4 regions of the Cytobacillus sp. FSL K6-0129 genome follow, and region 3 is predicted to be linked to each of the others. Evidence: riboswitches for the same ligand, from Rfam matches in the RefSeq annotation. Region 3 holds a riboswitch; each other region holds the start of a gene.

Region 1 (3,115 bases), 440 kb from region 3:
GATTGGTTAAATTCGCTGTTCTTCTTCCCCTAATAGAAAAAGATGGAGAAATACATATTTTGTTTGAAGTACGGTCTTTATCTATGAGAAGACAGCCAGGGGAAATTTGCTTTCCTGGGGGGAAAATGGATCAAGACGATGTGGATTTAATAGAGACGGCAAAAAGGGAGACCAGTGAAGAGTTAGGTATCCCAATTGGAGAAGTCTCTGTTTTTTCAGAACTTGATTATGTAGTGACACCTTATGATACAGTGATTTATCCGTTTGTAGGCACAATAGAGAGCATCAGTGATCTTAAGCTAAATCCAGAGGAAGTGGATCAAATTTTCACAGTACCACTTGCTTATTTTTTGAAAGAGGGACCATCTATTCATTATATTGAGATGAAGCCAGAGCCTAATAGTAGCTTTCCCTATCATCTCATTCCTAATGGGGAAAAATATAAATGGCAAACGCGGAGGATGCAAGAAATTTTTTATACTTATAAAGGTCATGTGATATGGGGGTTAACAGCTAAGATACTGTATCATTTTTTGACGCTTATCCAGGATGAAAATAAATAAATTTTCAAAATGTTATTGACGATTCCCTATAAAAGGGTATATGATGTTAAACAAATAAATATGAACTTCTTATCCAGAGAGGCGGAGGGACTGACCCAGAGAAGCCTCGGCAACCAGCAATCTTTTGTATGGTGCTAATTTCAGAGGATATTATCCAAAGATAAGGAGAAGGTGAGCTCGTTAATTCAAAGCCCTTCTGCCTCTTCTAGGTAGAAGGGCTTTTTATGTGATAGAGCTAATATTTTATTGGAATATAAAATATATTCAGATTTCATATTGACGACAAATCATTTTTTGGATATAATTCTATTTGTAATTAAAGTATTAACGCTTTAAAAAATAAAATATTTCTTATCGAGAGTGACGGAGGGATCAGGCCCTATGAAGTCCGGCAACCTTCAAGCAATTGCTTGAAAAGGTGCTAAATCCTGCAGGCAGTAAATGTCTGGAAGATAAGATGAGGCAACCCCCTCTTCTTATGAAGAGGGGGTTATTTATTTTAATCATCCGACTAAAAAGTAGAGGAGAGTATATAATGACGAATCAATTTAACACTTATGATGATGAGACGATTTTATTACATGGAGGTCAATCACCAGACCCGACAACGGGATCTCGTGCAGTTCCTATTTATCAAACAAGTTCATATGTTTTTCATAATACAGACCATGCGCAAAGCCTATTTTCATTAGATGAGACGGGAAATATCTATTCACGAATCGGTAATCCAACGGTAGATGTATTAGAAAAACGTATTGCTTTATTAGAAGATGGGGTAGCGGCAGTAGCGACTTCATCTGGAATGGCAGCTATAGCTCTTTCAATTATGAATATTGCCCAAGCGGGTGATGAGATTGTTGCAGCGTCGAACCTTTATGGTGGAACATATAATCTTTTTGCCATAACACTTCCGAAATATGGGATTAAAGTTCATTTTGTTGATGGATCTGACCCTGAGAATTACCGTAAAGCGATTACGCCAAAAACTAAGGCTTTATATGGAGAGATTATTGGGAACCCAAGTCTTCATGTCCTAGATGTAGAGGCAGTTGCAAATATTGCTCATGATAATGATATTCCTCTTATTATTGATAATACTTTCGCTTCACCTTATCTTTGCAAACCAATCCAATGGGGAGCAGATATTGTCATTCATTCGGCAACAAAATGGATTGGTGGTCATGGAACAACAATTGGCGGACTTGTAGTTGATGGCGGACGATTTAATTGGAATCATGATAAGTTTCCTGGTTTTACTCAGCCAGATCCAAGTTATAACGGTATTGTTTATGCGAATGAGTTTGGTACACTCGCTTTCAGTACAAAACTTCGTGTTCAGTTGCTGCGCGATTTTGGGTCATCATTAAGCCCACATAGTGCATTTCTTTTACTCCAAGGATTGGAAACACTCCATTTACGTATAGAGAAACATACGGAAAATGCAGCGAAGATAGCCCATTTCTTAAACGCTCATCCAGCTGTTGATTGGGTCGCATATCCAGGTTTAGCAGAGCATCCAGCGCATGAACTCGCGAAGAAATATTTAAACACTGGCTTCGGTTCCATTGTGAACTTCGGTATTAAAGGTGGCCGAGATGCAGGTAAAAAAGTGATAGATACAATTGCATTGTGGTCTCATGTAGCCAATGTAGGTGATGCGAAGTCACTCATTATTCATCCGGCTTCAACCACACATCAACAGTTAAGTGCAGAAGATTTAATTAAAAGCGGTGTAAGTGAGGAACTCATACGTTTATCAGTTGGGATTGAATCGGTTAGAGATTTAACCAATGACTTAGATCAAGCCTTCTATGAAGCGACTGGTATTTCTTCGAAGGGAGAACAAAAAGGAGAAACAGCAGTAAATGATGAAGGTGTTATTCGATGGGCATTACAATCATCCTCATTAAAAGAAGATGTGGATGGCAAAGAACTGCAAAGAGCAAAAAGGATAGCTGTTGTTGGATTAAGTGGAAATCCTGCTAGACCAAGTTACCGTTTAGCAAGAAAAATGCAAAGATTAGGTTATCAAATCGTGCCAGTTAATCCAAGAGAAACAGAAGTATTAGGTGAACAGGCATATCCAAATTTAAAATCCATTCCTTTTACCATTGATATTGTGCAAGTATTTAGAAGCCCTGAAGCTGCGATAGAAGTGGCGAAAGAGGCAGTAGAAATCCAACCGAAAGTTTTCTGGCTACAAGAAGGTGTCATTTCACCAAAAGCAGTTGAAATAGCAAAAGAAGCCGGACTTGAAGTGGTACAAAATCGCTGCACATATAAAGAGGCACAGAGATTAAGAGGTTCTATTGTAACCTTTGCTTGTGAAATTTAAAACCGAGATTGAGGAGAGTCATCGATGAAAAAATGGTTCGTATTTTTAATTGTCGTTTTATCAATTGGATTCATTAGTGCTTGCGGGGATAGTGAGGCAAGCACTGATGATAGTAATGGCGAAGGAAAACCAGAAAAAATTGTTTTAGACTATGCCTATTATTCTCCAACAAGTGTAGTTTTAAAGAAATTCGGCTGGGCAGAAGAAGCGTTTGCCG
Region 2 (3,115 bases), 540 kb from region 3:
GAATGCAACCCTTTGTCATAAAGCGATTGTTCAACCGTATGGAAGATTCCTTTATTAATATTAAAAGATTGACAACACCATCTAATAAAGTGAAAGTCAGGTAGATTCAAGTACATGCAGCCTGATAGGTTTTTAGCTACATTGGGTGCTTGATTACTAATTGTTGACTGCATGTAACTCACTCCTTTTCATTTGCTCCATTCCATCATTTTTTATTTTGTTGTTTCTTTTTCAGAGCAAATCGTTTCTTCTCGGTAATGTCAATTTGGGTAATATCCCCTTCGTGTACAGTAATGGTGACACAACCATATTCGAGTTCCTTTAATGTTGTGAGAATGGTATGAATTTTATCTTGATCAATGTGTTTTTCCATAAAATTCTCCTTTATGGGACTTATTTTAGTCTTTTTACAAGCTCCTCTATTTCTGTAAGTGTTAACTGTTCTAATTCATGTCGCTTGAACTTTATTTCATCTATAGTAAGCATAAGGTTGATTAAGGTTTGTTTTCTCTTTGCTATCGCTTTTTGTAAAAACTTAGCCAACCTCTTTCCCCCCCCACTCGGTGTTCTTTTTTTCTTCATTCATCGTATCTAGAAATTCTGTTGTATCCTGAATAATTTTGGTCTGATCATAATCCATGGATGCTACATGATATGAGTTGTAAAGGACTCGAAGCCATTTATGATCTGTTTGAATTTCGATAAAAATACGATCTGTATTCTCTGGAGGTACAACATGATCATGGATAGACTTAAAGCATAATATTGGGCAATGAATTTGAGATAAACTTTTTCCTGCGTCACTCATTACCTTTTGTAAAGAGTGAACTGCTTTTACCGGAATATTATCGTAAGTAATTTCATGTATAGTCGGATTTTTGATATCTGGGCTACCTTCGTCAATATAGTGTTTCTCATCGTAATATCTTAAATACTCGTAATCTGGTAATGTCAGTGCAGTATTAATTAGGATCAGTCCATCCAGCTCTCCATATTTCTTAGCTAACAACAGCGCTAATGCACCGCCCATAGATTGACCTAAACAATAGACTTGTTTGCACTTCTCCTTTAATTGCTTATAAGCTGTAACAACATCATTGAACCAATCATCAGAACCATATAACTCTAAATCTCTGCTTTTTGTTCCATGTCCCGTGAGCCTTGGGGCATGAACAGTAAAACCCCTATTTGCAAGTTCCGCACCCAAGTCCTCAATGCTCTGCGGTGTTCCAACAAAGCCATGAATGAGGAGAATACCAATGTCCCCACCTTCATAATAAAAAGAATCTGCACCTGGTATAACTGTTGATTCTACTCTTTTCATTTTTTCGTCCTCCTTTATATTGCAACATTTTGGTGGACAATGGTTGACTACCATTGCCGATTTTTCCCGTTGATGTAAATCTAGCTGCACTACTGCCTTTGGAGGTCCAATCAGCAACTTTAATTCCAACTTAACAAATAGGTTTAATCAGTTTAAAAACAGCATTTGTATAGAGGAGATCATCCCTTGGTGATTAAATCATGCAAAATAAAAAACCTCTTCTGACAAGAAGAGGTTAAAGTTCCGTTCTTTATCTCTCCTTATCTTTCAAGCAACAGCTTGCTGGAATTGGCACAGTGCAATAAATTGCCTGTTGCCGAGGCTTCAAAGGGCCAGTCCCTCCACCTCTCTGGATAAGAAAAATCATATTAAATTTTATATCATTTACTCTATAATATTTATCAATATTTGTCAATTATTTTTTAAAAATTAAGATGATTTACTCATTCGCCCATCCATTCTGGCTTATGAAAACCTTTAAAGTTTTCTTCAATTACTTTTGCAAATTCCTCCGACTCTATGGCTTCAATGATATCCTTTGCCATTTGGGCGTCTTTATCTTCTTTACGAACAACAATCCTATTTTGGATTTCCTCAGGAATTTGATCCCGATAAATGGCTGTTGTTAAATCTAATCCTGCAGCAACCGCAAAGTTACCATTAACAGCAGCAAGATCAACTGATTCAAGAGACCTTGGCAGTTGGGCTGCATCTACTTCATGGAATTTCAAATTTTTCGGGTTAGATAATACATCATTTACTGTTGCATTGACTGGGTTTATATCATCTTTCAATTCTATTAAACCAGCATCACGCGCAACTGTTAATCCTCTCGCTAAGTTTGTAGGATCATTAGCAATGGCCATCGTGCTGCCATCTTTCACTTCTTCAAGGGAGTTGAATTTTTCTGAATAAATACCAATTGGAGCTGTAGGAACAGAAATAATATCTACTAGATCCATCCCTTTTTCAGTGTTAAAATTCTCTAAGTACACTTTATGTTGAAATAAATTACCATCCAAATCTCCACTATCTAAAGCAATATTCGGTTGAACATAATCATTAAATTCCTTTACTTCTACTTTGTACCCTTTTTCCTCAAGTAGTGGTGCTACACCTTGCTCAAGCATATCACTATAAGGAACTGTCGCCCCTAAGACCATCTCTTTCTTTTCTTCGCCGGATGAACCTGATGTCCCACATGCACTTAAAACAGTGCAACAAGTCAGTACAAAAAATAATAACCAAACTTTTCTCATACCCTTCACCTCTTATTTTAATTATTTATCTTTTCACCTTTACGATATTTACTTCCTGGATGACCACTCGGTAAAAGGGGCGAGCCATGAGTAAAAAGCTTTTCTCTTAACGTACCCTTTTTGTATTCCTTTTTATATAAACCACGTTCTTGTAGAATCGGAATAACAAGCTCAATAAAATCTTCCAAATCTGCTGGCGTTACTAAATGATTTAAATTAAAACCATCGACACCAGAGGCTTCAAACTGATATTGAATTTGGTCTGCTACTTCTGATGGATTGCCGACAATTATATTGTCTCTATCTAATCCTTCTAATTTTGAAATCGCTTCTTTAATCGATAGTCTTTTCTTCGCATCTTTCGTTAATGAAGCAGCTTTATAATGCCCATGCTCTGTAGCTTTAAATTCAAATGGGTTATCTAACTCATCCTTTGTAAATTCCGCAACATTATAACCGCTTGCGCCCCCAAACTGTGCTTTCGCTGCATCTGCACTCCATAATTGGTTGTATTCAGCAAATTTCTCTTCCG
Region 3 (3,115 bases):
AAATAAAGCTACTTCACCAGCTCTCATATCTTTCTTCCATTATTGAAATACCAAATTATCTTCCATTTTATAATAAAGACGGACAAATGATTGGTGTTTTTTACCACTTCATTAAAGGACAAGCATTATCTCATTCATTGATTACTCCTCCTTTATATGAAGCCAAGCGGTTAGGAACATTTCTTACAGAATTACATCGTCTGGATATAGATGAAGCAAAGAAATGTAATATAGAAGAACTACATAGTGAAAATTATTGGGCGCAATTACATCAAGCCCTGATTAAAAAAATATTTCCGTTCTTAAAAGACGCAGAAAAAGAAGAAATTGATAAAATGTTTTTAGCGGTGTCAAAATTTAAAGAAGCAAAAGTGGTGATTCATGGTGATCTAACAAGTGCCAATATCCTTTATCATCCAAGCAAAAAGGAAATATCAGGAATTATAGACTTTACAGATACGCAAATAGGGGACCCGGCGTTTGACTTTGCAGGGCTATATTGGGATTTCGGAGATCAATTCACCAAAGAAGCTCTCGCATCTTATCAAACAAAATTCAATAAAGATGAAATGTATAGAAGAGTCACTTCCTTTTACGGCTTACAACCAATATTTCACAAATGGTTGAAAAACGTCAATGACCAGGATGAAAAAGTTGTTCGACAATCCATAAGTACAGGAATGACCAAAATACAAATTATGCACAGATAAGTTTAACAGTATTCTACAACTATTATTAGAAACCGGACAAATCCATATAATTTTGTCCGGTTTCTTGCTTATTATTACTTCGTTATTTCATCCACGCTGGCTTTCCAAATCCTTGAAACTCTTCGTCGATAATTTTTTCAAATTCTGCAGACTCGACCACTTCTTTTAAGTCTTTCGCATATTGTTTATCTTCAAAGTCTGCTTTAACTGCAACCACGTTGCGATAATCATCAAGCATATTTTCTAGTGCTAATGCACTTAATAAGTCCATATCGGCTGCCAACGCAAAGTTACCAGGAACTGCAGCAAGATCCACACCCTCAAGAGATCTTGGTAATTGTCCTGCTTCAATCGGTTGAAAAACTAAATTCTTTTTATTCTCCTTCACATCTTTTTCAGATACTGTTAGTGGATCGGCGTTTTCATCAATCGTAATTAGACCTTCGTCATTTAACGTATTTAAAGCGCGTGCTGCATTCGTTGGGTCATTTGGAATAGCAATGGTTGCACCGTCTTTAATCTCATCAATTGAATTAAACACATTCGAGTAAATCCCCATTGGGGCTGTTGGTACAATAATTAATGGTGCTAAGTCCATGTTATTTTCTTTCTCAAAATTCTCCAAGTAAATTGTATGTTGGAAAAGGTTAGCTTGTATATCATCTTCATTTAAAGCTTTGTTAGGTTGGATATAATCGCTAAACTCTACGACAGTTACTTTATATCCTTTTTCCTCTAGACCAGGTACAATAGCTTTTTTCAACATATCACTATAAGGACCGGCAGTAGCACCAATTTTTAGTTCTTTCGTTTCATCCACCTTTTCTCCACTCGTGTCTGAACCTCCGCCACATGCTGTTAGTAAACAAACAGTTGCAATGAATAAAACAATTAGCCACTTTCTCATTATGTTTCCTCCCCATAGCTGTAACCAGAATTTTAACCAATAAAAAAAGCCACTATTCATCATCTGAAAGAGGCATTGGTTTTATTCCGCCTTATCTTTCAGAATGAATGGATATCATTCTGCAGGAATTGGCACCTTCCCAATATTGGGGGTTGCCGGACGTCATAGGGCCTAGTCCCTCAGTCTCTCTGGATAAGCTTTTCATTTAATTTTTATGATATGATATTACTACTCTCTTTTATTTTTGTCAATGTTCGAAATAATGCTACATCCAATCTCCCAAGAAAATGGGTTTAGTGATCCAACTACCTTTCCTTTATTCTTTTAAAACAAAAAAGGAAATCGAATATTTCCTTTTATATAAAATTAACTGGACAATTTGTCTTTTTGGTTATAAAATGCGTTCGTATATAGATTAAATGAATGAAGGTGGATTAAAATGGAATTATCGCATCGTTTGAAGCAATTACCTCAACAATTTTTTGCTTCCCTTGTTCAAAAAGTTGCTGCTGCAAAACTTGAAGGCAGAGATGTTATTAACCTAGGACAAGGCAATCCCGACCAGCCAACACCTGCACATATTGTACAATCACTTCAGCAAGCTGCAGAAGACCCAATGACACATAAATATTCTCCTTTTAGAGGAATTAATGAATTAAAGAAGGCCGCCGCTTCCTTTTATGCGCGTGAATATGGGGTAGAAATTGAGCCTGAAAAAGAAGTAGCTATCCTTTTTGGCGCAAAAGCAGGTTTAGTAGAAATTCCATTATGCCTACTCAATGAGGGAGATTTAATGCTCTTACCAGATCCAGGTTACCCTGATTATGAATCTGGTGCGGTTTTGGCAAATGTAAAATACGAAACCTTTCCTTTAAAAGAAGCAAATCAGTTTCTACCTGATTACTCGCAATTTACAGAAAAACAAAAAAAGGATGCCCGCCTACTATTTTTGAATTATCCTAATAATCCAACAGGCGCGACAGCTGATTCCACATTTTTTGAAGAAACTGTTGCTTTTGCTAAGGAAAACAACATTACCATCTTGCATGATTTTGCTTATGGTGCTATCGGCTTTGATGGAAAGAAACCTGAAAGTTTCTTAGCCACAGCCGGAGCGAAAGACGTTGGTATTGAAATGTATACATTATCAAAAACATATAATATGGCTGGGTGGAGAATTGGATTTGCAGTTGGAAATGAACAAATCATTGAAGCCATCAACCTTCTTCAAGACCATATGTATGTAAGCTTATTCCCTGCGATTCAAAAAGCTGCAGCCGATGCATTAAATGGGGATCAAACAAGTGTAGACGAACTTGTTGCTCGATATGAGAGACGTAGAAATGCATTCATGAACGCTTGTGAAAAGGTTGGCTGGCACGGCAAGTCTCCTTCAGGATCGTTTTTTGCTTGGATGCCAGTGCCTGAAGGATACAATAGTGAAGAATTTGCTGACTACTTACTGGAAAAAGCTGATGTAGCTGTTGCCGCAGGAAAA
Region 4 (3,115 bases), 1.9 Mb from region 3:
GGGATGAGTACTTTCCATATAATTGTACTTGTTTTTGCACCCATCGATTTAGAGGCTTCAATGACACCTTTATCAATTTCACGTAAGCCAATTTCCACCATTCTTGCATAGAAAGGTGCTGCACCAATAATGAGTGCTGGTAATGCTGCATTTTCACCAATCATTGTCCCTAAAATCATTTTTGTGAAAGGGATTAATAACACAATCAAGATTAAAAACGGAATGGATCGAAAGACATTGACGAATGCCGCAATGATCTTATTAACTAGCTGATTTTGCCATATATTACCTTTAGAGGTTAAGAACAAAAGTAATCCAAGAATAATTCCTAAAATAAACGTGGCTATAACAGAAATACTTGTCATATATAAAGTTTCTTTTGTTGCTTCCCACATTCTTTCCCAATCCACATTTGGTAGCCATTCATTAAGCATGGGAAATCACCTCCACGCCAACCTTCTGCGAATGAATATATTCAATCGCGCGGGTAACCTCATCCGACTCTCCATCTATATGAATAAATAAGGTACCGTAAGAGCCACTTTGTGTTTGGGATATCTTTCCTTGTAATACATTCACTGTTACATTGTAGTGGCGAATTAAGTTTGTGATTAATGGTTGTTCCGCTGAACCACCTACAAATCCAAGTTGAACAATTTGGCCATTTGGATAAGCACTCAGTAAATGTGTAATCGTTTCCTTCGTTTCTTCCGGTTCGGTCACTTGTTGAACAAATCGCTTCGTAATAGGTTCTTTTGGCTTTTGGAACACATCTAGCACTTCGCCAATTTCAACAATTCTTCCACCTTCCATGACAGCCACACGGTGGCAAATCTTGCGAATGACATGCATTTCATGCGTAATTAACACAATAGTTAACCCTAAACGTTCATTAATATCAACAAGTAAGTCGAGAATACTATCAGTTGTTTGCGGATCTAGAGCACTTGTCGCTTCATCACATAACAGTACTTTAGGATTATTGGCAAGTGCTCTAGCAATACCTACTCGCTGTTTTTGTCCACCGCTTAATTGCGAGGGATAGGCATCCTCTCGACCATCTAGTCCAACCAATTTAATTAATTCATTAACTCTCTCTAGTCGCGCTTTCTTAGGTACACCAGCAATTTCTAATGGAAACGCAATGTTTTCTCGTACTGTTCGAGACCACAATAAATTAAAATGTTGGAAAATCATGCTTATTTCTTGTCTAGCCTTTCTTAAGCTAGCACCTTTTATGCGAGAAACTTCATTCCCAGCTACAGATACAACGCCTTCCGTCGGGATTTCAAGTCCATTTAACATACGAATCAATGTACTTTTACCCGCACCACTGTATCCGATTACACCGAATATTTCACCCTCGTTAATTTCGAGGTTAACATTGTCTACTGCATTTACTTTCCCGTTTTTCGTTGAGAAAATCTTTTTTACATCTTTTATTGAAATCATTTTATACTTCACCTCTTCAATCCAGAAAAACCAACACATTTATAGCATATCCATTGTTTATAAAAAAAGCCTTCCTGCTTATGAGCAGAAAGGCTTGTTATGAAAATTCCTTTCTCTCATCTTTCAAAGCTAATGCTTTGAGTGAATTGGCACCATTTCAATTAAATGACGGTTGCCGGGCTTCAAAGGGCACTTCCCTCCACCTCTCTAAATAAGAGCAAACTATGAATATATTGAATTTTTTTGTGTACCTGTGTAATAGTATCATGTCATTGAAGTAGGTGTCAAATCTGAAATAATAGTTGTTAGACCCTTATATTTAATGAAGCAATACCGGTTGCCGCTTCAATAGCAGATTCAAGATCATCGATCAAATCTTCTACATTTTCAATTCCAATTGATAATCGGATTAAGTCTTCAGGTACACCTGCTTGTTTTAACCCATCTTGATTAAGTTGTTGATGCGTTGTGCTTGCTGGATGTATAATAAGACTTTTTGCATCACCTACATTCGCTACATGTGCGAACAGCTCAACCGAATTAATAACCTTCGCACCTGCTTCACGCCCACCAGATATGCCAAAAACGACAACTGCCCCTGCACCTTTAGATAAATATTTGTCTGCTAATTCTTTATTAGGATGGTTGTCATCGCCCGGATAAAGTACCCAATTAACAGCAGGATGATTATTTAAATATTGCACAATTTTTTTCGTATTAGCAATATGTTCTTTCATTCGAACCGTTAACGTTTCTAAACCTAACGTAAATTGGAAGGCGCTTTGTGCACTTAGTGCTGGACCTAAATCTCTTAGAAGCTGCACTCTCGCTTTAGTAATATATGCTACAGGGCCCAGTGCCTCACTATATACTATATCGTTATAGCTTGTATCCGGCTGACTTAATCCTGGATACTTCTCTGAGTTCCAATCAAATTTACCACCGTCAACAATGATCCCCCCCATTGTCGTCCCATTCCCAAGTAACCATTTCGTTGCAGAGTGAACAACAATGTCTGCGCCATGCTCAATTGGCCGACATAGATAAGGAGTTGCAAATGTGTTATCAACCACTAACGGCACACCATGTTCATGTGCGATATTTGAAACTGTTTCAATATCTAGTACTTGTAAACTCGGGTTACCAATGGTTTCGGCAAATACAGCTCGTGTCTTCTCATTGATTGCTGCTCGTAGTTCCTCTTCATTATTAATATCGATAAGCCTAACGTTGATGCCGTACTTTGGTAAAGTGACTGTAAATAAATTATATGTACCTCCATATAAATTAGAGGCAGCTACAATTTCATCACCCGCTTGAACAATATTAAGAAGAGCTAAGTAAATGGCTGCTTGCCCGCTTGCTAATGCTAATGCGCCTGTTCCCCCTTCTAACAATGCAACTCTTTCCTCAAACACAGTAACCGTTGGATTATGAATACGAGAATAAATATATCCTGTTTCTTTTAAGCCAAATAAGTCTTGCGCATGCTCTGTATTCTGGAATTGATAAGCATTATTTTGATAGATTGGGACCGCTCTTGCCCCTGTTACTGGATCAGGTTTTAGCCCACCATGAACACCAATTGTTTCAAATCGAAGTTGCTTTTCTTTTTCTGCCATTTTACATCTCTCCTCTTTTTTAAATTGGAAAGAAAAGACGA

What was found. Region 3 has a riboswitch for S-adenosylmethionine ahead of MHI57_RS20980 (MetQ/NlpA family ABC transporter substrate-binding protein). Riboswitches for the same ligand answer to the same signal wherever they lie in the genome.
Region 1: linked by a shared signal. The riboswitch ahead of MHI57_RS23030 (PLP-dependent aspartate aminotransferase family protein) and the one ahead of MHI57_RS20980 (MetQ/NlpA family ABC transporter substrate-binding protein) in region 3 are both predicted to bind S-adenosylmethionine.
Region 2: linked by a shared signal. The riboswitch ahead of MHI57_RS23485 (alpha/beta hydrolase) and the one ahead of MHI57_RS20980 (MetQ/NlpA family ABC transporter substrate-binding protein) in region 3 are both predicted to bind S-adenosylmethionine.
Region 4: linked by a shared signal. The riboswitch ahead of MHI57_RS11085 (methionine ABC transporter ATP-binding protein) and the one ahead of MHI57_RS20980 (MetQ/NlpA family ABC transporter substrate-binding protein) in region 3 are both predicted to bind S-adenosylmethionine.

The regions. Positions count from the first base shown of each region.
Region 1 covers NZ_JBBOXM010000001.1:4,559,709-4,562,823, forward strand. Annotated here, with positions in the region: gene MHI57_RS23025 (NUDIX hydrolase) at 1-563, shown strand, start outside; SAM riboswitch class I at 630-730, shown strand; SAM riboswitch class I at 912-1,022, shown strand; gene MHI57_RS23030 (PLP-dependent aspartate aminotransferase family protein) at 1,099-2,898, shown strand; gene MHI57_RS23035 (aliphatic sulfonate ABC transporter substrate-binding protein) at 2,923-3,115, shown strand, end outside.
Region 2 covers NZ_JBBOXM010000001.1:4,655,368-4,658,482, reverse strand. Annotated here, with positions in the region: gene MHI57_RS23500 (hypothetical protein) at 1-173, opposite strand, end outside; gene MHI57_RS23495 (YezD family protein) at 206-373, opposite strand; gene MHI57_RS23490 (hypothetical protein) at 394-543, opposite strand; gene MHI57_RS23485 (alpha/beta hydrolase) at 536-1,324, opposite strand; SAM riboswitch class I at 1,582-1,684, opposite strand; gene MHI57_RS23480 (MetQ/NlpA family ABC transporter substrate-binding protein) at 1,768-2,583, opposite strand; gene MHI57_RS23475 (LLM class flavin-dependent oxidoreductase) at 2,601-3,115, opposite strand, start outside.
Region 3 covers NZ_JBBOXM010000001.1:4,118,017-4,121,131, reverse strand. Annotated here, with positions in the region: gene MHI57_RS20985 (aminoglycoside phosphotransferase family protein) at 1-710, shown strand, start outside; gene MHI57_RS20980 (MetQ/NlpA family ABC transporter substrate-binding protein) at 793-1,617, opposite strand; SAM riboswitch class I at 1,706-1,816, opposite strand; gene MHI57_RS20975 (pyridoxal phosphate-dependent aminotransferase) at 2,057-3,115, shown strand, end outside.
Region 4 covers NZ_JBBOXM010000001.1:2,223,339-2,226,453, forward strand. Annotated here, with positions in the region: gene MHI57_RS11080 (methionine ABC transporter permease) at 1-434, opposite strand, end outside; gene MHI57_RS11085 (methionine ABC transporter ATP-binding protein) at 427-1,452, opposite strand; SAM riboswitch class I at 1,566-1,670, opposite strand; gene MHI57_RS11090 (O-acetylhomoserine aminocarboxypropyltransferase/cysteine synthase family protein) at 1,758-3,074, opposite strand.